One region of the Duganella sp. genome, then DNA from elsewhere that is predicted to be linked to it. Evidence: predicted binding sites of a transcription regulator. Region 1 holds the regulator's gene; each other region holds the start of a gene.
The links. The regulator LexA, encoded in region 1, represses DNA repair genes until DNA is damaged. The targets are predictions, from matches to a motif close to ACTGTATNNNNATACAGT.
Positions count from the first base shown of each region.

Region 2: a site for LexA is predicted at 3,059-3,076, ahead of ABDW57_RS13215 (PA0069 family radical SAM protein). Genes of this name have one in related genera too.
Region 3: a site for LexA is predicted at 8,371-8,388, ahead of imuA (translesion DNA synthesis-associated protein ImuA). Genes of this name have one in related genera too.

Region 1 is NZ_JBCNLB010000016.1:5,008-15,253, reverse strand. Features, by position in the region: gene folC (bifunctional tetrahydrofolate synthase/dihydrofolate synthase) at 1-864, shown strand, start outside; gene ABDW57_RS21700 (SPOR domain-containing protein) at 887-1,843, shown strand; gene ABDW57_RS21695 (CvpA family protein) at 1,845-2,333, shown strand; gene purF (amidophosphoribosyltransferase) at 2,384-3,910, shown strand; gene ABDW57_RS21685 (cystathionine gamma-synthase family protein) at 3,913-5,157, shown strand; gene ABDW57_RS21680 (hypothetical protein) at 5,160-5,609, shown strand; gene lexA (transcriptional repressor LexA) at 5,536-6,174, opposite strand; gene ABDW57_RS21670 (DUF5695 domain-containing protein) at 6,273-8,903, opposite strand; gene rpsF (30S ribosomal protein S6) at 9,066-9,446, shown strand; gene priB (primosomal replication protein N) at 9,468-9,773, shown strand; gene rpsR (30S ribosomal protein S18) at 9,789-10,079, shown strand; gene rplI (50S ribosomal protein L9) at 10,107-10,246, shown strand, end outside.
Region 2 is NZ_JBCNLB010000006.1:34,307-44,552, reverse strand. Features, by position in the region: gene ABDW57_RS13230 (LysR family transcriptional regulator) at 1-629, shown strand, start outside; gene ABDW57_RS13225 (NAD(P)H-dependent oxidoreductase) at 731-1,297, shown strand; gene ABDW57_RS13220 (gamma-glutamylcyclotransferase) at 1,332-1,895, shown strand; gene ABDW57_RS13215 (PA0069 family radical SAM protein) at 1,887-3,044, opposite strand; gene ABDW57_RS13210 (DUF2760 domain-containing protein) at 3,189-3,773, shown strand; gene ABDW57_RS13205 (Hsp70 family protein) at 3,770-5,617, shown strand; gene ABDW57_RS13200 (Hsp70 family protein) at 5,620-8,460, shown strand; gene ABDW57_RS13195 (tRNA-uridine aminocarboxypropyltransferase) at 8,444-9,046, opposite strand; gene ABDW57_RS13190 (methyl-accepting chemotaxis protein) at 9,062-10,246, opposite strand, start outside.
Region 3 is NZ_JBCNLB010000016.1:147,023-157,268, forward strand. Features, by position in the region: gene ABDW57_RS22340 (DegQ family serine endoprotease) at 1-1,396, opposite strand, end outside; gene ABDW57_RS22345 (PEP-CTERM sorting domain-containing protein) at 1,555-2,376, shown strand; gene ABDW57_RS22350 (Hsp20 family protein) at 2,435-2,887, opposite strand; gene ABDW57_RS22355 (peptidase M61) at 3,061-4,935, shown strand; gene ABDW57_RS22360 (hypothetical protein) at 4,969-5,307, shown strand; gene ABDW57_RS22365 (alpha/beta fold hydrolase) at 5,304-6,062, opposite strand; gene ABDW57_RS22370 (DUF1653 domain-containing protein) at 6,074-6,262, shown strand; gene ABDW57_RS22375 (DNA polymerase Y family protein) at 6,259-7,731, opposite strand; gene imuA (translesion DNA synthesis-associated protein ImuA) at 7,658-8,353, opposite strand; gene ABDW57_RS22385 (putative Na+/H+ antiporter) at 8,468-9,721, shown strand; gene ABDW57_RS22390 (hypothetical protein) at 9,738-10,246, opposite strand, start outside.

The sequences.
Region 1 (10,246 bases):
GGGCTGGGCGGCCGCCTGGACGCGGTCAATATCATTGACGCCGACGTGGCCATCGTCACCAGCGTCGACATCGACCACACCGACTACCTGGGCGACACGCGCGAAAAGATCGGCTTCGAGAAAGCCGGCATCTTCCGCGCCGGTAAAACCGCGATCTGCTCGGACCCGGTGCCGCCGCAATCGCTGATCGACCACGCCAACGCCATCGGCGCCGACCTGTGGCTGATGGGCCGCGATTTCAACTACTCCGGCGACAAGCAGCAGTGGAGCTACGGCGGCCGCGGCCAGCGCCGCAACTCGCTGGCCTATCCGAGCCTGCGCGGCGCCAACCAGATCCTGAACGCCTGCGCCGCCCTGGCCGCGCTGGAAGCGCTCAAGCTGGTGCTGCCGGTGGGCGCGCAGGAGGTGCGCACCGGGCTGGTGACGGTGGAGCTGCCGGGCCGCTTCCAGGTGCTGCCGGGCCGTCCGACCATCATCCTTGACGTCGCCCACAACCCGCACGCCGCCGCAGCCCTGAACCAGAACCTCGGCAACATGGGCTTCCACCGCTACACCTATGCCGTGTTCGGCTCCATGCACGACAAGGATATCGATGGCGTGATCGCCGCCATGTCCGAGCATGTGGACCACTGGTGCCTGGCGACCTTGCCGTCGCCGCGCTCGGCCAGCGCCTCCGAACTGGCGGCCAAGGTGCAGCTGGTGCAGCCGGAACGCGACGAACGCACCATCAACGTGTTCGATGATCCGGGGGCGGCGTACGCAAATGCCATCAGCCGGGCCGGTGAGGATGATAGAATTGTGGTCTTTGGATCTTTCCTGACCGTCGCCGGTGTCATGGCGGCGCGAAAATCCGCACTCCACTGAACGCACAGGACTGAAATCACGCATGGGCTTGTTCTCGAAACTCGGTAAAAACAAGCAAGACGCTGGTCAAGACAGCGGCTATTACACCAGCGCAGATGACCGGGCAGCGACTGAACGCGCCCGCGCCAAGCGCGCCTCGTCGGCCGACGGCGGCGCCACCAGGCGCCGCACGCGCGAGCGTGAAGAGGATGATGCTGTGTTGCCGGAAAAGAAACGCGCACGCCGCCGCTTGGTGGGGGCGATCGCGCTGGCGCTGGCCGTGGCCGTCGGCCTGCCGATGGTGCTGGATTCCGAGCCCAAGCCGCTGTCGTCCGACATCGATATCAAAATTCCATCCAAGGACAAGCCGGCCGCTGCGGTGACCGCGCCGGCGCCGGTGCCGGCCCAGGCCGCGCTCGATAGCAAGGAAGAAATCGTCGAGGATGTGAAACCGGCCGCCAAGCCGGCCGCACCCGCCGCACCAGCGGTCGACACCGCCAAGCAGGAAGCCGAGGCCAAAGCCAGGGCGCAAGCCCAGGCCGACGCCAAAGCGGAGCGCGAACTGAAAGCGCGCCAGGAAGCCGACTACAAGCAGGAACTCGAACGCAAGCAAGCCGAGGCCAAGGCCGACGCCAAACTGAAAGCCGAAAAACAGGAAGCCGAGCGCAAGCTGGCGGAAGCCAAGGCCAAGGCGGCGGAGCCGAAGCCGGCGGCGGCCGCCAAGAGCGAAGACGCGCGCGCGCTGGCCATCCTGGAAGGCAAGCCGGCCGCCAGCGGTGAAAAATTCGTGCTGCAGGTGGCCGCCCTGAGCGACCAGGCCAAGGTGGAGGAATTGCGCGCCAAACTGAAAAACGCCGGGATCAGCTCCTTCACGCAGAAAACGCCGTCGGGCGACATCACCCGCGTGCGCGTGGGGCCGTTCACCAGCAAGGAAGAAGCCGAGAAGGTCAAGGCCAAGCTGAGCAGCATGGGCTTGAGCGGCCGTCTGGAAACCGTCTGACGTGACGCTCTTCGATTACCTGGTCATTTTCGTGCTGGTCACGTCGGTCATCATCGGCGTAGTGCGCGGGCTGGTGAAGGAAGTGTTGTCGGTGCTGAGCTGGATCATCGCCTTTGTGGTGGCCAACGCCTACGCGGCGGTGCTGGCGCCGATGCTGCCGGAGGTGGTGCCGGGCGAGGTGCTGCGGCTGATCATTGCCTTTATCGCACTGTTTATCGGTGCGCGGATTTTAATGGGCCTGTTGTCGCTGGCGCTGGACGCCTTGCTGGACGCGGGTGGCCTCAGCTTCATCGACCGCGCACTGGGCGCCGTGTTTGGCGTGGCGCGCGGGCTTGTAATTGTGTTGGCAGCCGTCATCTTAAGCGGGATGACGTCCTTGCCGAAGCAGGATTTCTGGAGGCACGCGGTCTTGAGTCCATACGCCGAGCAGGGTGCTCGCATGGTCAAGCAGTACCTTCCCGCTGCGATGGCGCAGCATGTTAATTTTTGAATTCTTTAAATCTGCGTTTTTAATCTGTAGTCCAGTCCAGGAGCATCATCATGTGTGGCATCGTCGGCGTCGTCTCCCATCAACCTGTCAACCAAATGCTGTATGACGCCTTGCTGCTGTTGCAGCACCGCGGCCAGGATGCGGCGGGTATCGCGACCAATCACAGCAGCATGTTCGCCATGCACAAGGCCAACGGCCTGGTGCGCGACGTTTTCCGTACGCGTAACATGCGTACGCTGCAAGGCAATTCCGGTATCGGCCACTGCCGCTACCCAACCGCCGGCTCGTCAAGCGAGGAAGAAGCGCAGCCGTTCTACGTCAACGCCCCGTTCGGCATCACGCTGGCGCACAACGGCAACCTGACCAACTGGGAACAGCTCAAGCAGGAGATGTTCAAGAACGACCGCCGCCACATCAATACCGACTCCGACTCGGAAGTGCTGCTGAACGTGCTGGCGCACGAGCTGCAAAAGAGCACCACCGGCCTGACGCTGGATGCGGACGCCATCTTCAACGCCGTCACCGTGCTGCACCGTCGCGTGCGCGGCGGCTATGCTGCGGTGGCGCAGATCGCCGGCGTCGGCCTGCTGGCCTTCCGCGATCCGTTCGGCATCCGTCCGCTGTGCCTGGGCATCAATGAAACCCCGGAAGGCGTGGAATACCTGATCGCCTCGGAATCGGTGGCGCTGGAAGGCATGGGCTTCCGCTTCGTGCGCGACATCGCGCCGGGCGAAGCGGTGTTCATCGACGCCGACAAGCAGTTGCACGCGCGCCAGTGCGCCGACAATCCCACCCTGAACCCATGCGTGTTCGAGTATGTCTACCTGGCGCGTCCTGACTCGGTCATCGACGGCGCCTCGGTGTACGCCACCCGCCTGAAAATGGGCGAGTACCTGGCCGAGAAGATCAAGCGCGAACTGAAAGACATGAAGATCGACGTGGTGATGCCGATTCCGGACTCGTCGCGTCCGGCGGCGATCCAGCTGGCGCTGGCGCTGAATGTGGAATACCGCGAAGGCTTCATCAAGAACCGCTACATCGGCCGCACCTTCATCATGCCGGGCCAGGCCGCGCGCAAGAAGTCCGTGCGCCAGAAGCTGAACGCGATTCCGGATGAATTCAAGGACAAGGTGGTGCTGCTGGTGGATGACTCCATCGTGCGCGGCACCACCAGCCGCGAGATCGTGCAGATGGCGCGCGACTCCGGCGCCAAGAAGGTCATCTTCGCCTCGGCCGCGCCGCCGGTGATCTACCCGAACGTGTACGGCATCGACATGCCGACCCGCGACGAGCTGATCGCCCATGGCCGCACCGTGGAGGAAGTGTGCCGCGAAATCACCGCCGATGCGCTGGTGTACCAGGATATCGACGCGCTCAAGCGCGCCATTTCGGACGTGAATCCGGCGCTGAAGAACTTCGAGGCGTCGTGCTTTGACGGCGTGTACGTGACCGGCGACGTGACCAAGGAGTATCTGGACAAGCTGGAATATGCCCGTCACAACCCGACCAAGGCCAAGGTGCCGGAAGATGCGGCCCGCACGCAGCTGAACCTGAACCTGGCGGCCACCGAAGCGTAACCATGAGCGACAAGAAGAACTACGGTTTCACCACCACCATCCTCCACGGCGACCGCCAGAAGGGCATCGAGCACGGTTCGCTGCACAAGCCGATCCACACCTCGGTGGCCTTCGGCTACGCCGACGCGCGCCAGCTGGCCTCGGTCTTCCAGGGCAAGGAGCCGGGCTTCCGCTACGGCCGCCAGGGCAACCCGACCATCTCGGCGCTGGAAGAGAAGGTCACCAAGATGGAGCAGGGCGTCGGCACCATCTGCTTCGCCACCGGCATGGGCGCGATCGGCGCCGTGGTACAGGCGCTGCTGCGCGCCGGCGACCATGTGGTGTCCTCGTCCTTCTTGTTCGGTAACACCAACAGCCTGTGGCAGACCGCCATGAGCCAGGGCATCGGCGTGTCCTTCGTGGACGCCACCGACGTGGCCAATGTCGAAGCGGCGATCACCGACAGCACCCGCGTGGTGTTTGTCGAAACCATCGCCAACCCGCGCACGCAAGTGGCGGACCTGAAGCGCATCGGTGAACTGTGCAAGGCGCGCGGCATCCTGTACGTGGTGGACAACACCATGACCACGCCGTATCTGTTCCAGCCCAAGTCGGTGCATGCCGGCCTGGTGGTCAACGCCCTGACCAAGTCGATCGGCGGCCACGGCAACGCGCTCGGCGGCAGCATCACCGATACCGGCGCCTATGACTGGACCCGCTTCCCGAACATCTACGAGAACTACAAGAAAGCCGCGCCGCTGCAGTGGGGCCTGGCGCAGATCCGCGCCAAGGCGCTGCGCGACTTCGGCTCCTCGCTGGCGCCGGACGCCGCCCACCACATCGCTGTCGGCGCCGAAACGCTGGCGCTGCGCATGCAGCGCACCACCGCCAACGCGCTGGCGCTGGCGGAAATGCTGGAGAAGGATGAACGCGTCGCCGCGGTCTACTATCCGGGCCTGCAATCGCACCCGCAGCACGGCATCAGCGCGGAACTGTTCCGCGCCCATGGTTCGCTGCTGAGCTTTGAGCTGAAGGATGGTCTGGACTGCTTCGACTTCCTGAACCGCCTCAAGCTGGCGATCCCGGCCTCGAATCTGGGCGACAACCGCACGCTGATCATCCCGGTCGCGCACACCATCTTCTACGAGATGGGCGCCGAGCGCCGGGCATCAATGGGCATTGCCGAATCGCTGATCCGCGTCTCGGTGGGCATCGAAGACACCGACGACCTGCTGGACGACTTCTGCACCGCCCTCGAAGGCTGCTGACGATGAGAACGCTGATCGCCACCAGCCTGTTGGCGGCAGCCGCCGCAGCCCAGGCTGGCGATCACCGGCTTGAAATCGACTACTACACCCACCACTACGACGGCGCCGACATCGCGCTGTCGCGCTTCCACTGCGGCGCCGCCAGCGCCATGCACACGGCCGAAGAACGCAGCGCCTGGCTGGCCTGCTACGGCCGCTTTGCGGTCAACTACCGGGCCGCGCTGCCGGTCGGGCGCACCATTCCGGCGGAAGTGGCGGACGCCATGAGCGAAGCCGAACTGGCGGTCGCGCAGCAATTGATGAGTCAGGTATTTGTGCAGGTCGCACAGGAGGCACGCCAGCAAGCCGATCTGGTCTTGCTGGCGCAGGGGGAGGTGCTTAGTGCCAGGTCCGCATCAGGCCTACTGCCAGGCCTTCCAGTGCAAACTCGTCAGCTTCCGGATCGACCTTGATGATCTTGAAGTCCGGATTTTCCGGCAGCAGCTCGATGGTCGAGCCGGTCTTGCGGTAGCGCTTGACCGTCACTTCGCTGCCGATGCGGGCCACCACGATCTGGCCGTTCTTGGCGCTATCCACTTTTTTCACCGCCAGCAGGTCACCGTCCATGATGCCGGCGTCGCGCATCGATTCGCCGCGCACCTTCAGCAGGTAGTCCGGCCTGGAGGCAAACATGGCCGGGTCGACGCTGTAGCTGGTTTCCAGGTTTTCTTGCGCCAGGATCGGCGAGCCGGCAGCCACGCGGCCGATCAGCGGCAGCGACATCATCAGCGCGGCCGGCACTTTCGGCGCCGGCGGTTCGGCGTGCGCGCCCAGCAGGCGGATGCCGCGCGAAGTGCCGGCGGCAATCTCGATCGCGCCCTTGCGCGCCAGGGCCTGCAAATGCTCCTCGGCGGCATTGGCCGACTTGAAGCCCAGTTCGTTGGCGATCTCGGCGCGGGTCGGCGGGAAGCCGGTATTTTCAATGGCGTCCTTGATCAGATTCAGGATTTGTTCCTGGCGTGCAGTGAGCTTGAGCATGAGTACAGTGAGCCTGTGTATATGAACAGTCTGTATTTTTGTACAGTGTGACGCGAAAAGCAAGGGAATTTGTTGCTTCACGCGAAATTAATTCATGTTTAGTTGCGGGCGCGGCTGCTGGTCCAGTGGTTGGGGCCGTCGGAGAGCGTGCCCAGGTACTCGCTGCGCTTGCCATCGCGCTCGGTGATGATGCGGGCGCGCGGCGTGTGCGGGGTGCTGGCGGCCAGCTGCAGCGTGATTGCGCCGCTGCGCGGATCGTAGACGGCACTGTCGTACTTGCCGGCTTCCAGCGTGATCCAGGCGCGCTCCGGTGCGATGAACAGGCGCGTGCGGGCGCTGTCTTTCGGCGTGATGTGCAGCTTGCCGTCGGCTGCGGCCTGCAGATTGGCGCCGAACGCCAGCCAGCCGAAGGTCGGGTCGTTCAGCACGTAGGTGGCGCTGGCGTAGGCATGGCCGTAGAAGCCCATGCCGTAGTCGCCGCTGTAGGCGTCCCAGCGCATCATGTCCGGCCAGGCATGGAAGCCGGCCGAGGCAAAGCCCTGCTGGTCGATATTGGTGATGCCGCCCAGCAGGCCGCCGTAGGCCACGCGCAGCAGGTGCAGGTCGGACGGGTTGGCGCGGTAGGCCTCGAACAGTGGCACCGCGTTCAGGGTCGAACCGTAGTGGTGGATCTGGCGTTCGATGCGCGGCGTCTTGCCGGCGTACAGGAAGTCCCAATAGCGGCGGGCGTTGCCGTTGTAGCCCCAGCTTGGCATTGTCGGATCGTAGCCGAGGATGACTTCGCGCGTGATGTCGGCCTGCGGCTGGTAGCCGAAGTGGCGCATCCAGGCGTAGACTTCGGCCTGGCCGGTGGAGTCCCACGCCATTTCGCTGCCGAAAGGGTAGATGAGCGTGCGCCAGTGGTCGGCGCGCTGCTTCATCAGGCGCTCCATGTCGGCGGCTTCGGCGTGCATCTCTTCCCGTTGCAGGTCCTTGAGGATGTCGATGAAGACGTCGCCTTCCATCAGGCCGAACTGGGCGTACTCGGGCGCGTCGCGCATCATGGCGACGACGGTCTGGTAGGCCTGCTGCAGATACCAGCGCCAGTCGTGCGCCGTGACCAGGCCGACGTGGTTGCGGGCCAGGCGGTACAACACCCAGTGGCCGATGGCGACGTGCGGGTAGTTGTAGGCGCGGCCAAGGTCGGCAGCGTCCTTCTTGCTCCAGGACGCCCAGGTTGCCCAGTTGGCCTTCGGATCGTAGTAATTGGGGAAGGCTTGCGGGTCGTAGTAGAACAGACTCTTGCGCACGGCGCCGGCTTGCGGGCCATCGGCCACTTGCAGCTTGCCGACCACCGTGTCGTTGACCAGGCGTTCCAGCTTGGCGACTTCGGCGGCATCGGGATTGTCCAGCTGCTTCATGATGGCAGCCACCCAGCTGCCGCCGCCGCCTTCGTCGCTCATGCCGGAGATCCATACACGGGTATCGTCGGTGACGATGCGGTCGGCGTCGCGGTCATAGGTGAGGATGGCGGGCGCGCGCTGGAAGGGATCGTTGCGGTCGTCGAACCATTGGCGGGTGGTGGCAAAGCGGCCCAGGTCGGCCACGGCTTGCTGCAGCGGCTTGGTGATGAAGTAGCTGATGGTTTGCACGCTGCCGTCGGCGTAGCTAATGCTGAGCCGCGCCGGCCCCCAGCCTTGCGCACGCACGGTGTAGCGCAGCCAGCCCTGGGCGGCCCAGTCGCCGTTCCCACCGCCGCTGCCCACTGGTGTGACGGTCAGCGCGCCGGCCGGCCCGGCGCTGATGCTGGCGACTTTCTGCGAGCTGTGCAGGAAGAGCGTGGCCTCCATGTCGGTCGGCACCACATAGCCGGGGATGCCAACCGCCACCGGCCGTTTCTGCGCGACCAGCGTTTGCTCGATGGCGCGGATCGATGGCGCGGTGACGAAGCGCACGCCGATCTCGCGTCGTTCACCGGGCCGCAAGGTCAGGCTGGTGGGCGTGTTCCATTGCTCGCCGGCGTTCTTCCAGTCCGTCCCGGCGTAGGCCTTGCTGGCCACGGTCCAGTCGTAAAAGCCTTCAGCGGTCTGTTCGCGCTTGCTGCCATCTTCGATCGGGCGCCAGGCTTCCAGCGGCGTGCGGCCGTCCGGCAGCACCAGCAGGGCAGGGCCTTGGCCGTTGAGGCGCGTCACCTGCACATAGCCGGCGTCGCGGCCGATGTAGGGATCGGCAAAGCTGGCGCTGGCATGGGCCTGCTCCAGCGTGCGGCCGGTGATGATGTTGTCGAACACCATTGGCAGCCCCAGGCCGCCAATTTCCACCGGGCTGGCCGAACGGTTGATCAAGGTAAAACGCAGCACCAGCGCGCCCTTGTCGTTCAGCCAGCGCCGCTCCACCGTCAGCGGAAAGCCGGCGCCCATGGTGGCGCTGATGTCGGCTGCCGCCAGCGCCCGGCCGGCCGGCAGGATGCGCACCGGCTTGCGGGCGCGCGAGGAGGAATAATCCTGCCAGGCGCCGTCGCCGCTGCGCAGCCGCAAATTGAGATCGCCGACATGGGCATAGCCATTGCCGCGCCGCTCGGCCGCGCGCGTGCCGGGCACGAAATCAAAGGCCGGATCGGCCACCGGCGTCAGGCGCGCCAGCGTTTGCGTGTCGCTGCGCAGGGCCAGCAGCAACTGCGGCGTGCTGTAGGCCTGGCCGATGGCAAGCGCGGGCAGGGCGATCAAGGTGGCAATGACAAGTGATTTCATGGGCAATCCTGTTAAAAGTGCAACACGATAGTAGCATTGCCGCCGCCGCAACGCGATGCTGGATTTCTGCTGCAAAAGCTGCTATAGTCGCGGGCTTACCTCTTCCCACACCTGTCTTGACGCCAGGGTGGGCTATTTATCAAGTCCTTAAGGGAGTTATACATGCGTCACTACGAAATCGTATTTATCGTCCACCCGGACCAGAGCGAGCAAGTGCCCGCCATGATCGAGCGTTACAAAACCACCGTAACGACCCGCGGCGGCGCCGTGCACCGTGTGGAAGATTGGGGCCGTCGTCAAATGGCTTACCCAATCCAGAAACTGGCGAAAGCCCACTACATCTGCCTGAACATCGAAGCAGACAACGAAACCCTGGTTGAGCTGGAAACCGCATTCAAATTCAATGATGCCGTTCTGCGTCACCTGACCGTCAAGATGAAGAAAGCGGAAACCGCTCCTTCGCCGATGATGAAGTCGGTACAACGCGAAGACGCAGCGAAATCGCACCGCGCAGAAGCTGCCGCTGCTGCTCCAGCCGCTTAATTGTCCTGAGAAGGAACCGCGCTGAACCAGTTCCAGTTCATCGCCCTCATCGCCGAGCGGGATGCAATCCGTTACACCCCGGCCGGCATGCCGATCGTGAATGCTGTACTCCAGCACCGGTCGCAGCAGATGGAGGCGGGCATCGCCCGTTTGACCGAGTTTGAAGTGTCCGCCGTTGCGGCGGGCGAAATTTCAGGCCGTTTCCATCAGGCGCCGCTGGGAGGCATGTATCAGTTCACCGGTTTTCTCAACAAGAAAAGCCGCAATAGCAAAAGCCTGGTGTTTCACATCATTGATTTTAGTGCTGTCCAAGACAGCTCAATTTAAATACAGGAGCCTAAAATGGCATTCGGTAAAAAGTTCGACAAAAACAAGCTCAAGCTGAAAGAAAAGCGCAAGCAACAAAACCCACTGTTCAAGCGCAAGAAGTTCTGCCGCTTCACCGCCGCTGGCGTTGAGCAGGTAGACTACAAAGACGTAGACACCCTGAAAGACTTCATCCAGGAAAACGGCAAAATCATGCCAGCACGTCTGACCGGCACCAAAGCCCACTACCAGCGTCAAGTTGACACCGCGATCAAGCGCGCGCGTTACCTGGCCCTGCTGCCGTACACCGATCTGCACAACGCCTAATCGCGGCAGAGAAACTGGAGAAGAACTATGCAAATCATTCTGTTGGAAAAAGTTGTCAACCTGGGCAACCTGGGTGAAGTCGTTAAAGTCAAAGACGGCTACGCACGTAACTTCCTGATCCCGCAAAAAATGGCCCGCCGCGCTACCGCCGCTGCCATCGAGGAATT
Region 2 (10,246 bases), on a different contig from region 1:
GGGTGGCAGCGCCACAAATGCTTTCCTGCACCATGCTGCCGGAGGCGATTGCGGCCTACCGCGCGCGCCATCCCGAAGTGCAGGTGCGCCTGACCGACTGCCCGCTGGAGCAGGTGTCGGCGCGCGTGTTCAGTGGCGAGGCTGACTTCGGCATCGGCCCCGAGCGCGATGCCACCGCCGAGATCGAAGCTCAGCCGCTGTTCGAGATGCCGTTCGTGGTGGTCTACCCGCAGGGTCATGAACTGGACCGGCGCAAGCGCATTAGCTGGAACGACGTGAATCGCTACCCTTTCATCTCATTGCAAGGCCAGTTCACCGAACGCCTGCTGCGTGACGTGCACGTCTCCTTCCGCGAACTGTCGCTCAGCCCGTACAACGAGGTGACGTTCATGACCACCGCGCTGGCCATGGTGCACGCCGGCCAGGGCATTACCGTCTGCCTCCCCTACGCCGAGAAAATGGTGCAGCTGTACGGTCTCAAAATCCGCCCCCTGGAAGCGCCCGCCCTGACGCGGCGCTTCTTCATCTACACTCGCAGCGTGCGCGTGCTGTCCCCGGCGGCCGAGAGTTTTGTTGCTTTTATGCACGAATTTATCGCTGCCCATGAATGGAACATGCCGGCCGCATAAGAGGCAGCCACCTCAACCAGCTTACAATTTATTTCAAATTAGAAAATTTAATTGCCATTCATCCATTGTGGAAGCGGTTTCGTATTGTGTATGCTTTATTGATGAACATTTTGCACATCGACTCCTGCGCCCTGGGCGATCATTCCACATCGCGTCAGATGACCGCTGCTGCCATGGCGGCGCTGACGGCGGCCCATGAACAGGCGACCGTCCTCTACCGCGACCTCGCAGCCTCGCCGCTGTCCCACGCCAGCGGACCGCTGCTGCAAGTGATCAGCCAGCGCTGGGACGCCGACATTCCCATGAACGCCGAACTGCGCGCCGAAGCCTTGCAAAGCGCCTCGCTGCTGCAGGAATTCAACGAGGCCGACCTGGTGGTGCTGGGCGCGCCCATGCACAACTTCTCCGTGCCGTCCACGCTCAAGGTGTGGATGGACCGACTGCTGGAGTTGCAGGCCGCCGCACCCAGCGCGCGCCGTGGTGACTTGCGCGTGGTACTGGTCACCGCCGGTTGCGGCATGCTGGGTCTGGACTCGACGGCAGAACTGCTGAACCACCACGAAAGCCAGCTCAGGGCCGCGTTCCGCCACATGGGCATCCAGCACCTGGGCACGGTGCGCGAACTGGCGGATCTGCAACAAGTCCTGGAGGTCAAGCGCGCCGCCTGATGATAGCGCTATCGCTGTTTTATAATGCAGCATCATGACTGCGAACACCATCGCCATCAATCAACAGATGGACAAGTTTGACGGCCACCACAGCGTTTGGCTGTTCGGCTACGGCTCCTTGATCTACAAGGCGGACTTCCCGTACCTGCAACGCCGCCCGGCCAGCATCAACGGCTGGACGCGGCGTTTCTGGCAGGGCTCACACGACCACCGCGGCACGCCGGAAGCGCCGGGCCGCGTGGTCACGCTGATCGAAGAAGCCGGCGCGGTCTGCCACGGCATGGCTTACCTGATCACGCCGGAAGTCTTCGCTCATCTCGACCACCGCGAAAAGAATGGCTACCTGCGGCTGGCCATCCCGATCGTCTTTGAAGACGGCGATGACATCGAGGGCCTGGTCTACATCGCCACGCCGGACAATACCGCCTTCCTCGGCGCCGCCTCCGAACAAGAGATTGCCGCCCACATCGCCCGTTCAGCCGGGCCGAGCGGGCCAAACAGCGACTACCTCAACCACCTGGCCACGGCGCTGCGCGAGCTGGGCCGTCACGACCAGCACGTGTTCGACATCGAACGCCACCTCGCCGCGCTAAAATAAATCCATCTGCCCGGCATCGGCTGCTGCCTTGGCGCGCGCGCCCAAGGGCGGCACCACCAGCGGCCGCACAAACTGCGACGCATCCATGCGCAGAAAGCGGCTGCCATGTCCTGTCAGCCCGAGCCGTTCGCTGGCGATCTTCACGCGCTGCCGGATCAGCTCCGCCCACACGCCCTCGCCTTTCATGCGCGTGTCGAAGTTGCTGTCGTAGTCTTTGCCGCCGCGCATTTCGCGGACGCGGTTCATCACCCGCTGCGCCCGTTCCGGGAAGTGGGCCTGCAGCCATTCCTTGAACAGCGGCGCCACTTCCCACGGCAGGCGCAGCACGGTGTAGTGCGCGCTCACCGCGCCGGCTTCCTTGACTGCCTCCAGTATCCGTTCGATATCCGGCTCGGTGATGAAGGGAATGATGGGCGCGATGCTGACCGCCACCGGTATGCCGGCATCGGCCAGCGTGCGGATGGTGCGCAAGCGCCGTGCAGGGGCCGCCGCGCGCGGTTCCAGCGTGCGGGCGATGGCCGGGTCCAGCGTGGTCAGCGTGATGGCCACCCCGGCCTGCTGCCTGGCCGCCATCGGCGCCAGCAGGTCGATATCGCGTTCGATCAGCGAGGACTTGGTGATCAGCCCCACCGGGTGCTGGCACTCGTGCAGCACTTCCAGCACGCGGCGGGTCAGCTTGAGGTGACGCTCGCAAGGCTGGTAGGCATCCGTGTTCACGCCCAGCGCGATCGATTGCGGTTCGTAGCCCGGCTTGGCCAGTTCCTTGCGCAGCATTTCCGGCGCGTTCACCTTGGCGAAAATCTTGCTCTCGAATTCCATGCCCGGCGAAAGCCCCAGATAGCTGTGCGTAGGCCGCGCAAAACAATAAATGCAACCGTGCTCGCAGCCGCGATATGGATTCAGCGATACACTGAAGGGTAAATCCGGCGAGGCATTGCGGCTGAGGATGGAGCGGCAAATTTCTTCCGTGACCTGGGTTTTCCATGGTTTGGCCTCCTCCTCTTCCCGCTCCCAGCCGTCGTCGTAGGCTTCGCGGGTGTTCAGTTCGTAACGGCCCTGCATGTTCGACACCGCGCCGCGCCCTTTTTGTGCCTTGAGCGAAGGCGGCGGCAGCATTACCTGCTCTTGATTGTTTTCATCATGGGACATGGCGGGATCCAAATACTGTATATGCATACAGTATTCTAGGCGCTCCAAACTGCCATATCAAGAGAAATATCAAGTATCATGCCGGGCTTCGCCTCCACGCGCGCCCGGCGCAGCGTTCGGCAACCTTACACAGTGAGTAAATACATGACCAATTCGAGCCAACCTTTGCCGTCTTTCTTCAGCCGGATTTCGATCGCGATCGGCGCTTTCTTCCGTGCCCTGTCCGACGCTGAATACGCGGCCCGCCTGACCCGCATCGACGATGCGCCGCAGCCAGCCGCCGCGCCAGTCGCCCCGGCGCCTGCTCCAGCCCCAGTACCTGCACCGGCTCCGGTGACCTTGCGTGTCGCCACGCCTGACGCTGCGCTGCAGCTGCTGTCCCTGTTCCAGCGCGAAGCCCGCCTGATCGACTTCACGCAAGAAAACCTGTCCGCCTACTCGGACGCCGACATCGGCGCCGCCGCGCGCGTGGTGCATGAAGGCTGCGCCAAGGTGCTGAAAGAGCACTTCACCATCCAGCCGGTGCGCAGCGAAGCCGAAGGCAGCCGCATCGAACTGCCGGAAGGCTTTGACGCCGCCGCAGTGCGCCTGACCGGCAACGTGGTCGGCAAAGCGCCGTTCAAGGGCACGCTGAGCCACCGCGGCTGGCGCTCGGCCGAAGTGCGCCTGCCGAAACTGGCGGAAGCGCACGACGCCGCCATCCTGGCGCCGGCGGAGGTGGAACTGTGAGCGATCCCCGTTACGCCATCGGCATCGACCTTGGCACCACGCACAGCGCGCTGTCGTATGTGAATCTGCAAACCAGCGACGGCGAGAAAACCCAGCACGGCGTGCTGGCCATCCCGCAGCTGACCGCACCGGGCACGATCGAAGAACTGCCGCTGCTGCCTTCCTTCCTCTACCTGCCGCACGCCGACGAGCTGGCGCCTGGCGAGAACAATCTGCCGTGGCAGCAAAGCGCGCAGGAACTGACCGGCGTGGCCGGCGAGATGGCGCGCAGCCGTGGCGCCACCACGCCGATTCGCCTGGTCTCCAGCGCCAAGAGCTGGTTGAGCCATCCGGGTGTGGATCGACGCTCCGCCCTGCTGCCGAACGACGCGCCGGAAGAAGTGCAGCGCGTGTCGCCGCTGGAAGCCTCGACCCGTTACCTGACCCACCTGCGCAAGGCCTGGGAGCAGGCGCACCCGGAAGCGCCGTTTGGCGAGCAGGCCGTGACGGTGACGATTCCCGCATCCTTCGATCCGGGCGCACGGGAACTGACAGCCGACGCCGCACGCGCCGCCGGCTACACCAATCTCACCCTGCTGGAAGAGCCGCAGGCGGCCTTGTACAGCTGGATTCAGGGTAGCGAAGGCCGCTGGCGCAAGGAGGTCAAGCCGGGCGACATCATCCTGGTGGTGGACGTGGGCGGCGGCACCAGCGACTTTTCGCTGATCGCCGTGCTGGAACGCGATGGCGTGCTGGAACCGCACCGCATCGCCGTGGGCGACCACATTCTGCTCGGCGGCGACAATATGGATCTGGCGCTGGCGCACCTCGTCGCACGCAAGCTGGCCGCCAACGGCACGCAGCTGGATGCATGGCAGATGCGCGCGCTGACCTATGGCTGCCGCACTGCCAAGGAAAAGCTGCTGGCCGATGAAACCGTGGCCACCTGGCCTATCGTGGTGCCGAGCCGTGGCTCGAAACTGATCGGCGGTTCGATCCGCACCGAGCTGACGCGCGAAGAAGTGTCGGCGTTTATTCTCGACGGCTTCTTCCCGCAAGTGGAAGCATCGGCGCGTCCGGCCGTGCGCCAGCGTGCGGGCCTGACGCAGCTTGGCCTGCCGTATGCGCAGGATGCCGGCATCACGCGCCATCTGGCCGCGTTCCTGGCGCGTCAGGTTGGCGCGACGGCGGAACTGGAAGGCTACGCCGGCAAGCAAAACGCCGATGCGACCTTCCTGCATCCGACTGCGGTGCTGTTCAACGGAGGCGTATTCAAGTCGGACCTGCTGGCGCAGCGCATCATGGGCACCATCAACGACTGGCTGTATCTGGAAGGCGCCGAGCCTGCGCGCATGCTGGGCGGCGCCGATCTGGATCTGGCGGTAGCGCGCGGCGCGGCTTATTACAGCTACGTGCGGCGCGGCAGCGGTGTGCGCATCCGCGGTGGTACGGCACGTTCGTACTATGTGGCGATCGAATCGGCCATGCCGGCGATTCCCGGCATGGAACCGCCGATTCAGGCACTGTGCGTGGCGCCGTTCGGCATGGAGGAAGGCAGCGAGATCGAGTTGCCAAATCAGGAGTTTGGTCTGGTGGTGGGGGAGCCGGTGCAGTTCCGCTTTTTTGGTTCGTCGGTGCGACGTCAGGATCAGATTGGCGATCTGCTGGACTTCTGGGGTCCGGATGAGCTGATCGAGATGAACGAGATTCAGGCGAATCTGTCGCCGGAAGGCCGTCAGGCCGGCGACGTGGTGCAGGTGCGCCTGCATGCGATGGCGACGGAATCCGGCACGCTGGAACTGGCCGCTGTGGCGAATGATGGCCAGCGCTGGAAGGTGGAGTTTGACGTTCGTTCCGCCGCCTGAACATGAGCAAGTACGTCGTCAGCATCGATCTGGGCACCACCAATACGGTGATGGCCTACGCGGAAGCCGGCAGCGGCGAGATTCGGTTATTCGAAATCGATCAGCTGACGGCGCCCGGCGAGATTGGTGCGGCGGCGCTGCTGCCGTCCTTGCGCTATCACCCGGCCGATGGCGAGCTGGCGGATGGTGAGTTGCAGTTGCCATGGCCATCCGATGAGCCGGCGGTGATTGGCGTCCTGGCGCGCAAGCTGGGCGCGCAGGTGCCGGGACGTTTGGTGGCCAGTGCCAAGAGTTGGCTCTCGCATCCACAGGTGGATCGCATGGCGCCGATTCTGCCGTGGGGCGCGGAGGCCAATGTGGTCAAGGTGTCGCCGGTGGCGGCCAGTGCTTCATATCTGGCGCATTTGCGGTCCGCGTGGAATGCGCGCTTTGCGGCGCACCCACTGGAAAAGCAGCAAATAGTCTTAACCATTCCCGCCTCGTTTGATGAGGGAGCGCGAGCGCTGACGCTGGAAGCGGCGCGCATGGCGGGATTGCCGTCGTTGCGGTTGCTGGAAGAGCCGCAGGCGGCGTTTTATGACTGGCTGTATCGTCAGCGTGATGCGTTGGGCGAGCAGCTGGCAGATACGCGCCTGGTGCTGGTGTGCGATGTCGGCGGCGGCACCACGGACTTCAGCCTGATGAAAGTCGACGCCGGCGCCGCAGGCCAGCCGGCCATCAGCCGCATTGGCGTCGGCAACCACCTGATCCTCGGCGGCGACAACATGGACCTGGCCCTTGCCCACCTGGTCGAATCGCGCATGGGCGCGGCGGCCGGCGGCGCGCAGCCGCGCTTGTCGGCCAGCCGGCTGGCGCAGTTGGCGGAGCGCTGCCGGGCGGCGAAGGAGTTGCTGCTGGCGGCGGACGCGCCTGACCGCACCACAGTCACACTGCTGGGCGCAGGCTCGAAGCTGATCGGCGGCTCACGCTCGGCCGAATTGACGCGCGATGAAGTGGCCGCCCTCGTAGTGGACGGCTTCTTCCCGCTGAACGAAGCGCAGGAGCCAGCCAGACGCGCGCGCGGCGGCATCGTCGAATTCGGCCTGCCCTACGCCAGCGATGCCGCCATCACGCGCCATCTTGCAGACTTTCTGCGCCAGCATGGCGCCGCCGCGCGCGAGGCACTCGGCCTTCCCGCCGACAGCACCACAGTCCCGGTCCCGGACACCCTGCTGCTGAACGGCGGCGTCTTCCGCGCCGACGCCCTCGCGCGCCGCCTGGAAGCCGCACTCGCAGGCTGGCGCCAACAACCGCTGCGCGTTCTGCACAACGACAATCCCGACGTCGCCGTCGCACGCGGCGGCGTCGCCTATGCCCTCGGACAATCCGGCCAGGCGCCAGTGATTGGCGGCGGCTCCGCCCGCAGCTACTTCCTGCTGCTGGACGACAGCGGCCCGGCCGACAAGCCACGCCGCGCCATCTGCATCCTGCCGCGCGGCGCCGCCGAAGGTCGCGAACAATTGCTGGCCGGCCGCAGCTTCGCGCTGCGTCTTGGCCGGCCGGTGCGCTTCCACCTGGCCTCCGCCACCGCCGAAGCGCCACAAGCCGGCGACTTGGTCGACTTGCAGCCCGACGAATACATTCAGTTGCCGCCCATCGCCACCGTCCTGCGCGACAGCAGCGCCGCCGACGCCCGCAAGGAAATCCCGGTCCAACTGGCTGCCACGCTGAGCGAAGTCGGCACACTGGAAGTCCACTGCGTCGCCAAAGAAGACCAGCAACGCTGGCTGCTGGAATTCCAGCTGCGTGGCGACACCACACCCGAAGCCCCCGATGAAGCGCCTATGCCCGCCGGCCTCGCCGCCGCCATCGAAAAAATCGACCGCATCTTCGGCAGCCGCGCGCAGCAGGTCGACATCAAGGAAGTAAAACAACTGCGCGCCCAACTCGAACACCTGCTGGGCAGCCGCGAAAGCTGGACCACGCCCGTGCTGCGCCGCCTGTTCGACACCCTGATGGAACGCGCCAAAGGGCGCCGCCGCTCGTCTGAACACGAACGCGCATGGCTCAACCTGAGCGGCTACTGCCTGCGCCCGGGCTTCGGCTACGCGCTCGACGAATGGCGCATCGAACAGCTATGGAGCATGTTCGAGACTGGCGTACAAAACCATAAGGACGCGCAGGTCTGCGCCGAATGGTGGACGCTGTGGCGCCGCGTCTCTGGCGGCTTAAGCGTGGAAGCGCAACTGCGCGTGCTGGACGATTTTGCCTTCAACGTCCAGGCCGATGCCGCAGAGCGCGGCCGCCGTCCCGTCACGCTGGTCAACGGCAGCGAAGAAGACATGCTGCGCCTGGGCGCATCGCTGGAACGCATCCCCGGCAACTACAAGGCCGAAATCGGCGCGTGGATGCTGGGCCAGCTGCACAAGGCCACCAAGGCCGCAGGCAAAGCCGCCGCCGACAAGACCCGCAACGGCGCCGCCAGCCTGGCCAAGGCCGAGGCCACGCAAGGGCGCTTCCTGTGGGGCCTGAGCCGCGTCGGTGCGCGCCAGCCCTTCCACGGCAGCGCGCACGATGTGGTGGACACCGCCACCGTCGAACAATGGCTGGACGCGGTGCTGGCACTGGACTGGAAAAAGGTGGAGCCGGCTGGCTTCGCCGCATCTCACCTTGCCCGCATGACCGGCGACCGCTCGCGCGACATCAACGAAACCCTGCGTGCCGAAGTGCTGCGCCGCCTGAACGCCGTCGGCGCGCCGGCCAACTGGAGCGCCATGGTGCGCGAGGTCGCGCAGCTCGACCAGGCCGACGAAAAACGCATGCTGGGTGACGCCCTGCCGCCCGGCCTTAAACTGATCGCCTGACGTAACTGGCCTGCTGCGCGACAAAGCCATCGAAGGCGTCGATCAGCGGATTGAATTTATTTATATCGTTTTCCAGCTGCGCCAGCGCGTACACCGTGGCTTCCAGCGTGGACAGCTGATCCGGCAAATGCGCCTTGCGGATCAGGTAGTGCGACGGCGGCGTATCGCGCAGCGGCAGTCGTGGCAAGGTTTGCAGCAGCGGATTCAGATACAGCATTTTGCGGCTCTTGCGCCATGTACCGTCCAGCACCACCAGGCGCAGCGGCTCGTTGAGCCACGCTGCATCGAACCGTTCGGACTTCTGCTCCGTCTCCGGATACAGCAGCACATTGCGGCGGTCCGGCGATAGCAGCGACTGCAGGTGCTCCGGCTCAAACGTCTCGCCCACTTCCAGCCGGCTATTGGACAAACTCATATGCAGCAAACGCGCGCTGTTCTTGGCATTGCTGACTTCCATGGGATGTTGAAGTATCAGCACTTCTACCTGATTAGGCAGCGCAGTCACCCAGCGGCATATGCAGGTCTGCTGCGGACGAAGGCACGCGGCGCATATTGCGCGCCGCGTGGATGGATGGGCGGTATTCATAGACCGCCATTGTACTTAGAACTCTTCCCAGTCGCCCGATTCGTTGGCGGTGGCGACGGCCTTGCGTGGCGCCGCTGCAGGCGCGGCCGCCGGTTTTGGCGCAGCCACCGCCGGCGTACGGCGCGCCGGCACCTTGGCACGCACCGGCGCCGCAGCCCGCGGCAAAGCAGGCGTGGAATACGCAGGATCGAGCTTGAACACGCTGACCACATCCGCCAGCTTGGCCGACTGCTCCTGCATTGACTCCGCCGCCGCAGCCGCCTGCTCAACCAGCGCCGCATTCTGCTGCGTCACCTGATCCATTTGCGTGATGGCGTCATTGACCTGGGCGATGCCGATGCTCTGCTCTTCGCTGGCATTGCTAATCTGCGTCATGATCTGCGTCACGCGGCTGATGCTCTGCACGATTTCATCCATCGTCTGGCCGGCCTTGTCGACCAGCTCTGAGCCCATCTGCACCTTCTGCACCGAGTCATCGATCAGGCCCTTGATGTCCTTGGCGGCCGATGCGGAACGCTGGGCCAGATTGCGCACCTCCGATGCCACCACCGCAAAGCCGCGCCCCTGTTCACCAGCGCGCGCGGCCTCCACTGCCGCGTTCAGCGCCAGGATATTGGTCTGGAAGGCGATGCCGTCGATGACCGAAATAATATCCACGATCTTGCGCGACGAATCGTTGATCGAGCCCATGGTGTTGACCACCTCGCCCACCACCGAACCGCCACGGCTGGCAATCTCCGATGCGCTGATCGCCAACTCATTGGCCTGCCGCGCATTCTCGGCATTGAAGCGCACCGTGGAAGTCAGCTCCTCCATCGACGACGCGGTTTCTTCCAGCGAGCTGGCTTGCTCCTCGGTGCGCGAAGACAGATCCTGATTCCCGGCAGCGATCTCGGTGGACGCTGTCGCCATCAAGTCGGTGCCGTTGCGTACCTGGCCGACGATGTTGACCAGATTGGCGTTCATGGTTTTCAGTGCGTTCATCAACTGGCCGGTTTCGTCGCTGCTGTTGACCTGGATGTCGCTGGTCAGGTCGCCCGACGATACCGTCTCCGCCACCTTCACGGCCTCATTGATCGGGCGTGTGATGGTGCGCGTGATCCACCATGCGGCCACCACGCCCAGCACAATCGCGGCCACGCCCAGCATGATCAGCAGCATGCGGCCGCTCTTATATTGTTCTTGAATCTGGGTCGCCGT
Region 3 (10,246 bases), 140 kb from region 1:
CGACGCTGTTGACCGGCCGGCCGTTGACCGACAGCAGCACATCGCCCGGCTGCACCCCGGCGTTGGCGGCCGCGCCGCCGGCGTCCTGGATCAGCAGGCCGCTGGCGATGCCCGATTCACGGCGTTCCATCGGGTCCAGCTGGCGCAGCGACAGGCCGAGGCGCAGCTTGGCGCTGGCCTGGTCGGCCGGGCCGTCATCGTCCTGCGCCAGCACTTTATCCTTGGCGTTGCCCAGGGTGGCGGTGATTTGCACCGGCTTGCCCTGGCGCCAGACGTCCAGCGTAATCTTGTCGCCCGGGGTCGACAGGCCGACCATGGACGGCAGGTCGGCCGAGCTGATGATCTTCTGGCCGTTCAGCGCACGGATCACGTCACCGGCCTTGAGGCCGGCCTTGTCGGCCGGACCGCCGCGCTCGACGTTGGAAATCAGCGCGCCTTCCGGCGTTTCCAGGTTGAAGGAATCGGCAAAGCCCTGATTCACTTCCTGCACCGTCACACCCAGCTTGGCGTGCACCACCTTGCCGGTGGCGACAATCTGGTTCTTGATCTTGTTGGCGACGTCGATCGGAATCGCGAACGACAAGCCCTGATAGCCGCCAGTCTGGCTGTAGATCTGCGAGTTGATGCCGACCACCTCGCCGCGCGTATTGAACAGCGGACCGCCAGAGTTGCCGGGGTTGACCGCGACGTCGGTCTGGATGAACGGCACATTGCCATCGGGCAGCGTGCGGCCCTTGGCACTGACCACGCCGGCGGTGACGGTGTTATCCAGGCCGTAGGGCGAGCCGATCGCCAGCACCCATTCGCCCACCTTCAGGTCGTTGTTCCTGGCCAGCGGCACCACCGGCAGGTTCTTGGCGTCGATCTTCAGCACCGCCACATCGCTTTGCGGATCGGAGCCCAGCACCTTGGCGCGGAATTCGCGGCGGTCGGTCAGCTTGACCACCACCTCGCTGGCGTCACGCACCACGTGGGCATTGGTCAGGATGATGCCGTCCGAACTGATGATGAAGCCGGAACCGAGGCCATGGGTCGGCTGGGCGCGCTGGCCGCCGCGCTGCTGGCCCTGGAAGCGGCGGAAGAATTCATAGAAAGGGTCGTCGGCAAACGGATCGTCACGGCCTTGCGGGCCGTTGTAGGCGGTCTTGGTACTGCCGGTGACGTTGATGTTGACCACGGCCGGGCCGTTGTGGGCCACGATCACGCTGAAGTCCGGCAGGGAGATGGCGGGGGCGGCCACCGGCGCCGGTGCGGCAGCCGGCGCGGCAACAGCGGCCACCGGGGCAGTGGCGGCAGCCACCGCGGCATTCTGTTTGACAGCGACTGCACCGCCGACGCCGACCACGCCCAGTACGGCGACAGCGACGGCGGCACGCTTGAGAGTAGAGTTGGACATAACGGTTCTCCTATGAAAATGAGGACTTTAGATGTATCCAATATGAGGCTAAAAACTTAGGCCCTACTTAACCAAAGCGACAGCGCTTGCGCGCCAGATTTAATAAAATATTGATAACATGAGAGCGGTTTTCCCATGGATTCGACAGGACCGCACTCATGAAAAAATTTACCTTCGCAACACTGCTGGCAGCCAGCCTGAGTATCGCCATGACAGGTCATGCCAGCGCAGCCAACAGCGCCGCTTCGTCGCTAGGCAACTTTCACATCACACTCATCGACCTTGACCTGACAGATGGCGTGACGCCCTCGTTCCAGTTGATGGGAGCCAGCGCACCGACCGCACGCGTGCTCACGCTGGACCAGGACAGCACGCTGACCGCGGCCGGGCCGTTCGAGTCGATTGCCAACAGCAACGCCGGAACCTATTTCAGCCAGTGGGCATCCGCCTCCGGCGCCGGCACGCTGGAGACCTTATGGCTGCAGGCGGCCGCGCAAAGCAATGGCGCCAACACCGGGCGCTTTGACGCGGCCGGCCGCGCAACTGCCGGTCTGCTGAACTTTGAACTATCGGCCCACACCGGCATCCGGATTTCCGCCGATACCTCGGTCAGCGCGGCTAGCAGCGGACTGATCCCCGGCGCCGAATTCACCTCGACCGTCGGGATTGCTACCATGGACGCGTACATCGGCCACGAAGGCAGCTGGGAATATGCGTGGACAGCCCTGAGCGCCAGCACGCTGGACCTGCGCGGCGAATCCGATGCACTGCTGCCCAAGCATGATGCCGCCAGCGGCACGCTCACCCTCGTCTACGACAACACCACGGCCGCCAGCAAAAGCGGCGTGCTGGATTTCCGCGTCGGCGCCGATATTTCGCAGTTCCCGGCTGCGCCAGTTCCGGAACCTGCCAGCTACGCCATGTTCGGCGCCGGCCTGGCATTGCTGGGAGCTGCGCGCGCGCGCCGTCGTCAACGCTGAACGCCACGCAAAACTGGCCGGATAACCGGCCAGTTTTCGTTACTGCATCAGGGCAGGATTAAGCTGCGCGCTGCTCCAGGGCAGTCACGTTGTCGCCACCGTTGATGACGATCTTGCGCGGCTTCAGCGCTTCCGGGATCTCACGCACCAGTTCGATGGTGAGCATGCCGTTGTCGAAGCTGGCGCCGGTCACTTTGACGTGGTTGGCCAGTTGGAAGCGCTGCTCGAAATCACGGGCGGCGATGCCACGGTGCAGGTAGGTGCGCTCGGCGGCGTCCTTCTGCTTGCGGCCCACCACGGTCAGCGAGTCACGCTCGAAGGTGATGTCGATTTCTTCGCGGCTGAAGCCGGCCAGTGCCATGACGATCCGATACTGGTCGTCCGAGACCAGCTCGATGTTGTAGGGGGGATAGCTCGGGGTGTCATTGCGCTGGGCGTCATTCAGCATTTGTGCCAGACGATCAAAGCCGATAGCGGAACGATACAGCGGGGTGAGATCAAAAGTACGCATGATAGATATCCTTTTCAAAATAAGCGATATAAGAAGTTCGCGGCCCCTACCATCAGGCAACCGCTGATCCCCATATAAGTCGGGCCAAATGGCTTTCAAGAGCTTTTTTAAAAAAATTTTCAGTTTCCTGCGTGCTACACTCTTCCTCTTGTCAACCGTTTTATCAAACCATTATGTTCTTGACCCGCGCCGTACTTGCCGCCGTGCTGGCTACCGCCTTCAGCGCCCAGGCCGCCTCCGATCAGCCCTATCCGGGCACCATCGTTCTGAACGTCGATGCTTCCAACACCGCCCAGAATATTTTCCGGGTGCGCGAAAGCATCCCGGCCAAGCCCGGCAAGCTGACGCTGCTGTATCCGCAGTGGATACCTGGCAACCACGGCCCCAGCGGCGCGCTCAACCAGTTTGCCGGCCTGAAGGTCAGCGCCCACGGCCAGCCACTGGAATGGCAGCGCGATCCGGTCAATGTGTATGCCTTCCACGTCAACGTGCCCAAGGGCGCGAGCGGCGTCGAAGTGGAGTTTCAGTACCTGTCGCCGGTGGAGCCGAACCAGGGCCGCACCACCATGACCAATGACATCGTCGGCGTGCAGTGGCAGTCGGTGACGCTGTACCCGGCCGGCTACCACAGCCGCCACATCACGGTGCAGCCCAACCTGACGGTGCCGCCGGGCTGGCAGTACGGCAGCGCGCTGGAACAGCAGGCGCGCAATGGCGACGAGGTCGCCTTCAAGCCGCTGGACCTGGAAACGCTGATCGACTCGCCGCTGTTTGCCGGCCGCTACTTCCGCCAGATCGACCTCGATCCGGGCGCGAAAATCCCGGTGCGCCTGAACGTTGTGGCCGACTCGCCCGAGCAGCTGGAGGCCACGCCGGAACAGATCGCCCCGCACCGCGCGATGGTGCAGCAGGCCTACAAGCTGTTCAACTCGCAGCATTACAAGCATTACGATTTCCTGTTTGCCATCAGCGATGAATTCGGCGGCATCGGCCGCGAGCATCACCAGTCAAGCGAGAACGGCGTCAAGCTCGGCTACTTCACCGAATGGAATAAATACGAGGCGCGCCGCGAGCTGCTGTCGCACGAATTCACCCACTCGTGGAACGGCAAGTTCCGCCGCCCGGCCGGCCAGAACGTGCCGGATTTCAACACCCCGCTGCAAAACGAACTGCTGTGGGTGTACGAAGGCCAGACCCAGTACTGGGGCGCCGTGCTGGCGGCCCGTTCGGGCCTGATCAAGCCGGAACACACGCGCGACCAGATCGCCGCCACTGCCGCCCGCTACGACAATGTCAAGGGCCGTGAGTGGCGCGCCGTACAGGACACCGTCAACGATCCAATCATCAACGCGCGCCGTCCGCAGGGCTGGAACAACTGGCAGCGCGCCGAGGATTACTACTCGGAAGGCCAACTGATCTGGCTGGATGCCGATACCAAGATCCGCGAGCTGTCGGGCGAGAAAAAATCGCTGAACGATTTCGCCCGCAATTTCTTTGGCGTCGATGACGGCGCCTACGTCGCCAAGCACTACACTTTCGACGACGTGGTGAAGGCGCTCAACGCGGTGCAGGCTTACGACTGGGCGCCCTTCCTGCGCAGCCGCCTTGATGGCCACGGCCCCGGCGCGCCGCTGGACGGCCTGGCCCGTGCCGGCTGGAAGCTGGTCTACACCGAAAAGCAGACCGACTTCCTCAAAGCGCAGGAAGACCTGAGCAAGTCGGCCAACTTCCAGTATTCGCTGGGCTTCTCGGTGGGTGCGGATGGCAAGCTGGAGGCCTTGCAGTGGGAAGGCGTGGCCTTCAAGGCTGGCCTGGCGGGCGGCAACGTGCTGGTGGCAGTGAATGGCCGCGCCTACAAGCCGGAGCTGCTGCGCGCTGCCGTCACCGCCGCCAAGGGCGCGAAGGAGCCGATCAAGCTGCTGATCAGGAAAGGCAGCCTGTATCAGGAAGTGGCGCTGGACTACCACGGCGGCCTGAAATATCCGCGCCTGGAACGCATCGAAGGCACGCCGGATCGCCTGGCGGCGATTCTGCAGCCTTTAAAGTAAGAGGGGCGGTGTCGTTTGGTGTATGCTGCGCACATGAACAATGACACCGATATCCAACTGAGCGGCCCGTTCAAGGCCACCGACGGCTCCGGCCGTGCCCACGACGCCAAAGCGATCCGTATCTTCGACGAAGGTTACGGCGCCATTGATGTGTACGTGGATTTCAAGGCGCCGATCAGCGGCCTGCACAAGGACAAGGCGCTGATCGCATCGGTGGTGGCGCAGCTGCGCACCGTCGGCTACAAAGGCCCGGAGCTGACGGCCGGCGATCCGATGCTGCAGGAAGGCCGCTTGCTGGTACTGGAAGCGCCGGACGAATTCAACGCCTTCGCTGCCAGCAAGGGCTGGAAAGATTTGTCGGAAGACTTTTAACCCAGGTAGCGGTCAGCCCAGGCCGCAATCAGGTTGGCGACGTAGACCGCATCCTCGCGGCCCGTCAGCAAATGGTTCGCGTCGTCCAGCGAGATAAAGCTTTTCGGATGTTTGGCCGCGGTGAAAATCTCCATGGCGTTGTTGAGGCTGACCGTGTCGTCGTTGGGGGCGTGCATCACCAGCAAGGCGCGGCGCAGCGCAGCAATCTTTACCTTCAAATTGTGCCCGCCCGCGTCGTCCACGAATTGCTGCTTGATGCGGAATGGCCGTCCCGCCAGTTGCACCTCGGCCTCGCCTTCACGCGCAATTTCCTCCAGATGGTTGCTGAACATGCCGGTGACGTAAGACGGGCTGCTGGGCGCGGCAATGGTGACCACGGCTTGCACTTCCGGCATCTGCTCGGCTGCGGCCAGCGCAGCGGCGCCGCCGAGGCTGTGCCCGATGAGCAGGCGCGGCGCCTGAGATGTCTCGCGCATGAAGTCGGCGGCGGCCACCAGGTCGGCCAGATTGGACGTGAAGTTGGTGTTGGCGAACTCGCCGTCGCTGGCGCCGAGCCCGGTAAAATCAAAGCGCAGCACGGCGATGCCATGCTCGGTCAGTGCTTCCGCCACGCGCCGGGCGGCCAGCACGTCCTTGCCGCAGGTGAAGCAGTGGGCGAACAGCGCGTAGGCCTTGACCGCGCCGTCCGGGGCGTCAAGGCGGGCGGCCAGCTTGTGGCCGTGCGCGCCGATAAATTCTTGTCGTTGTGATTTCATAGGAATAGAAAATGCGTTACCAACACTACAAAGGCGGTATCTACGAACTGGTGTGCGAAGCCACGCTGGAATCCGACCTCTCGACCATGATTGTATATCGTGCCGCCAACGGCTCCATCTGGTGCCGTCCGCGCGAGGTGTTCTTCGAGATGATCGAAGTCGATGGCAAGCAGGTGCAGCGTTTCCGGCCGCTCGACTAACCGAACAGGCCTTGCAGATACCAGCGCGGCTCCTTGTCGGACGCGCTGCGTTCCTTGAACAGCCAGTAGTGGGCGTGGTCCGCGCCCTGGGCCATGAAGTAATCGCGGGTCTGCATCTCCCCCCACCAGCCGGCCTCGATGCGCTCGCCGGTCGAGCGGAGGCGCAGCGGCGAGCCGTAGTAAGGACGGTGGTCGCGCAGCAGCAGCGGGATCGGTTTGGCCAGCAGCCAGGCCGGCCGCGGCAGGCTGCCGATGTCGGGCGGCAGCTGGGCACGCGCTGCGGCCGGACGGACTTTTTTCTGGATGCTGAGCCAGGTGTTGGCTTGCTCGGGCCGGTAGTCGGCGCTGGGCACGGCTTGCAGCACGTTGTCCGGGCCGAGCCGCGCGGCCAGCAGTTCCAGCAGGCGCTGCCAGTCTTCCTTGCTGCCGCCCGGTTCGGGGAACAGGGAGTCGCTGAGCGGCGCCATCGGCTGCACCTGCGGCGCTTCCAGCCGCAGGCCGATCACCGGGGCGTCCAGTTCCTGCTTGGCCAGGCGCTCCTTCAGCAGGCGCACCAGGTGCGTGTCTTTCCATGTGGGCTCGGCCAGCACCACTTCAATCACGGTGGGCGGGCCGGCGCTGCGGCCGCGCTCGTGCTCCAGCAGCAGGCGGATGCGTTCGACCGCCAGCTGGTGCGCGCTCAGCCAGCCGGTCAGTTGCAGCAGCAGACGATGCGCGCCGAACAGCAGGGCTTCGGCATTTTCCACGCGGTCGAACAATTCCAGCTTGGCGTGAAAGCTGGTGGGCGCCTGCAGCCATTGGTGCAGTTCGGGACGGACGCCGTGGGCGTCGTCCAGCATGTCCAGCAAGGGGCGGCCGCAACGGCGCTGCAAGCCGGGACGCGGCAGACGATACAGCTGGCCTAAGGTCATGCAGCCGATGCCTTCCAGCCAGCTCAGGTGGGCGCGTGCGGGCGGCAGCAGGCCGACCGGGAGCGAGGCCAGCTTGCGTTCCAGCGCGTGCAGCTTCACAGCGCGCCCGGCGTTGCTGCAGGCCAGCAGCCAGGCGCCGCGCGCGGTGGGGGCGCAGCTGAGCCAGCCGGTAAAGCCGAGCGCGCGCACGCTGTGCCTCACCTTGCGGCACAGCGTGCGGATGCCGCCGAACAGGCGCAGGCTGGCGCCGACGTCCAGCAGCAGCGTGGCCTCCTCGGCCTGCGCCAGTTGCGGCGTGTACTGCAGCAGCGCCAGCGCCACCGCTTGCAGCGCTTCCGCTTCCAGCTCGGGCGCGCGCTGCTGGAATTGCACTTGCGGCGCCAGCATGATGGCGCCGCCGCGCCGCAAGCCGGTCCGCACGCCGGCCGCATGGGCGGCATCCGACAGGGCCACGACCCGCTCCTGCTCCAGCACCACCGTGCCATCATCCGCCGACCAGCACGGGCGAAATACTTCGAGCGGGAGCCGTGGCAGGTGTATCGCGATCCAGAGGCGCATGACGTTGAAGCAAAGAAGGCGTTAAAGGTAAAAACAAGGGCGCGTCACGCTGCGGCCCGCGTCGTTTGACAAAACCGATGTCGATGCCGCCCGCCGCTGGCTTGAGCGACAGCCGCAACGGCGCCGGCGATGCCTCCTGGGCCGCCGCCAGGGGGCGCAGCAGGCAGAACAAGGTCTCGCCGCTTTGCGCCGCCAGATGCAGGCGGCGCAGCGTTTCGCCGCGCGCATGCTGCTGCCACAACAGCAGCGCACCGCAACAGCCGCTGCGCAGGATTTGCTCGGCGGCCCACAGCGCATCGCTGGCCTTGGCGCCGCTGCGCACCCACAGCAGTTGCGACGGTTCGATGCCCAGGGCCGCCAGCGCCAGCGCCTGCGGCGGATGCGGCGGTTGCAGCAGCACGATGGGCCGCTGGCCCAGGCCGGCCAGCGCCGGCTGCAACAGGCGCAGTTCGCCGATGCCGTGCTGCTGCAGCAGCAAATCGATCAAGCTGCCAAGCGGCCAGCCGCCGCCGGGCAGCTGCGCGGACAAGGCGGCAAAGCCGGTGTCCAGGCAGCGCGTGGCGCTCTGGGCGAGTTGATCGGCCCGCCACAAGGACGGGTGCACGGTTTCGGGGAAGGTCATGGCATTGTAACGTAAGTACTGTATAAATACACAGTACTCCTTGCACCGTTGTTTGGCAAGGTTTACCTGCCTTTGAGGTACCATGTCATTGAGGAAATTATCAAAGGACACACTTTGCAAACCATACAAATCGTCGGCGCCGTCCTGTTTGGTCTGGCGCTGCTGCACACCTTCGCTGCCAAGTCATTCGAGGTGCTGGCGCAGCGCCACCCGCGTCATGCCGGACTGTTCCACCTGCTGGGCGAGGTGGAGGTGGTGTTTGGCTTCTGGGCATTTGTGCTGATGGCAAGCATCGCCTTCCTCAACGGCGGGCAGGCGGCGATTGCGTATGCCGAATCGCGCCAGTACACCGAGCCGCTATTTGTGTTTGTGGTGATGGTGGTGGCGGCCTCGCGGCCGGTGATGGACATCGTCCAGCGCGTGCTGCTGGGCCTGGCCAAGCTGATGCCGGTGGCCACCGAACTGGCGCTGGTGTGGTTCGGCCTGGCGCTGGTGCCGTTGACCGGCTCGCTGATCACCGAGCCGGCCGCCATGACGCTGGCGGCGCTGATGCTGGCGCCGCTGATCTTCCGTGACGGCATGCCGGAGTGGCTGAAATATGCGGCGCTGGGCGTGCTGTTTGTGAATGTCTCGATCGGCGGCCTGCTGACCGCCTACGCCGCGCCGCCGGTGCTGATGGTGGCCGGCACGTGGAACTGGGACAGCGCCTACATGGCGCAGCACTTCGGCTGGAAAGCGGCAGTGGCGGTCGTCATCAACGCCACCGCGGCCAGCTTCGCGCTGCGCAAGCATTTGCGGGCGCCGGCCGCCAGCGCGGCGGCAGATACCGCGCCGGCGGTGCCGTTGACGGTGACGCTGATCCACCTCGGCTTTCTGGCGGCGGTAGTGGTGCTGGGCCATCATCCGGTACTGTTCCTCGGCCTGTTCATGCTGTTCCTGGGCTTCACCAGCGCTTACCAGCGCTACCAGAGTCCGCTGATCATCAAGGAAGGCCTGCTGGTCGGCTTCTTCCTGGCCGGGCTGGTGGTGCTGGGCGGGATGCAGCAATGGTGGCTGCAGCCGATCGTGGAAAGCCTGTCGCCGCTGGCCCTGTTCTTCGGCGCGATGAGCCTGACCGCCGTGACCGACAACGCCGCCCTCACCTACCTGGGTTCGCTGATCAGCGGCATCTCGGCGCAGTCGCAATACATGCTGGTGGCGGGCGCCGTCACCGGCGGCGGCCTGACCGTGATCGCCAACGCCCCGAATCCAGCCGGCGCCGCGCTGCTGCGCCGCGGCTTCCAGGACCAGTCGATCGGCACCCTGGGCCTGCTGGCCGGCGCCCTCGCCCCCACCGCCGTCGCCGCGCTGGCTTTCCTGCTCCTTTGAGCGTCTGCAAGGTGGGCTAAGAGGCGGCGCGGCGCGCGGCGGTGTGTTGTCCGTGCTGTTTATGCCGCTTGCCGTGCTTGCGGCCTTTGCCTCCCCCGCGGCGCTTGCCGGCCTTGCCCGAGGCGCGGGCACCCTTGCGGCCGGATTGTGTTGCCGGCGAGGGCGGCGCTGCCGGCGCGGCGGGCGCCATGGGCAATGCGCGGCCGGGCGCAGCGTCCTGCTGCGTTTCGGCGGCGCCGAACAGGCGCGCGATGACGGCTTTCTGCTGCGCGCGGCAGGCGGCGGCCAGTACCCATTGTTCGTTGCCCGGAAAGCGCAGCCAGACGGCTTTCCAGGCGTTGCGGTTGCCGCTGCCCTGCAGGTTGGCAAAGGCGGACGGCGACAGCGATTGTTCGCCACAGCGGATTTCGTTTCCCTGCACCACCGCGAAATATGGCGTGCGGCCAAAACTGGCGCGCAGCCGGGTGCCTTCGGGCAGGAAGACCTGCTTCCATTGATAGCCGGCGTCGGCCACCGCAGCCTGCT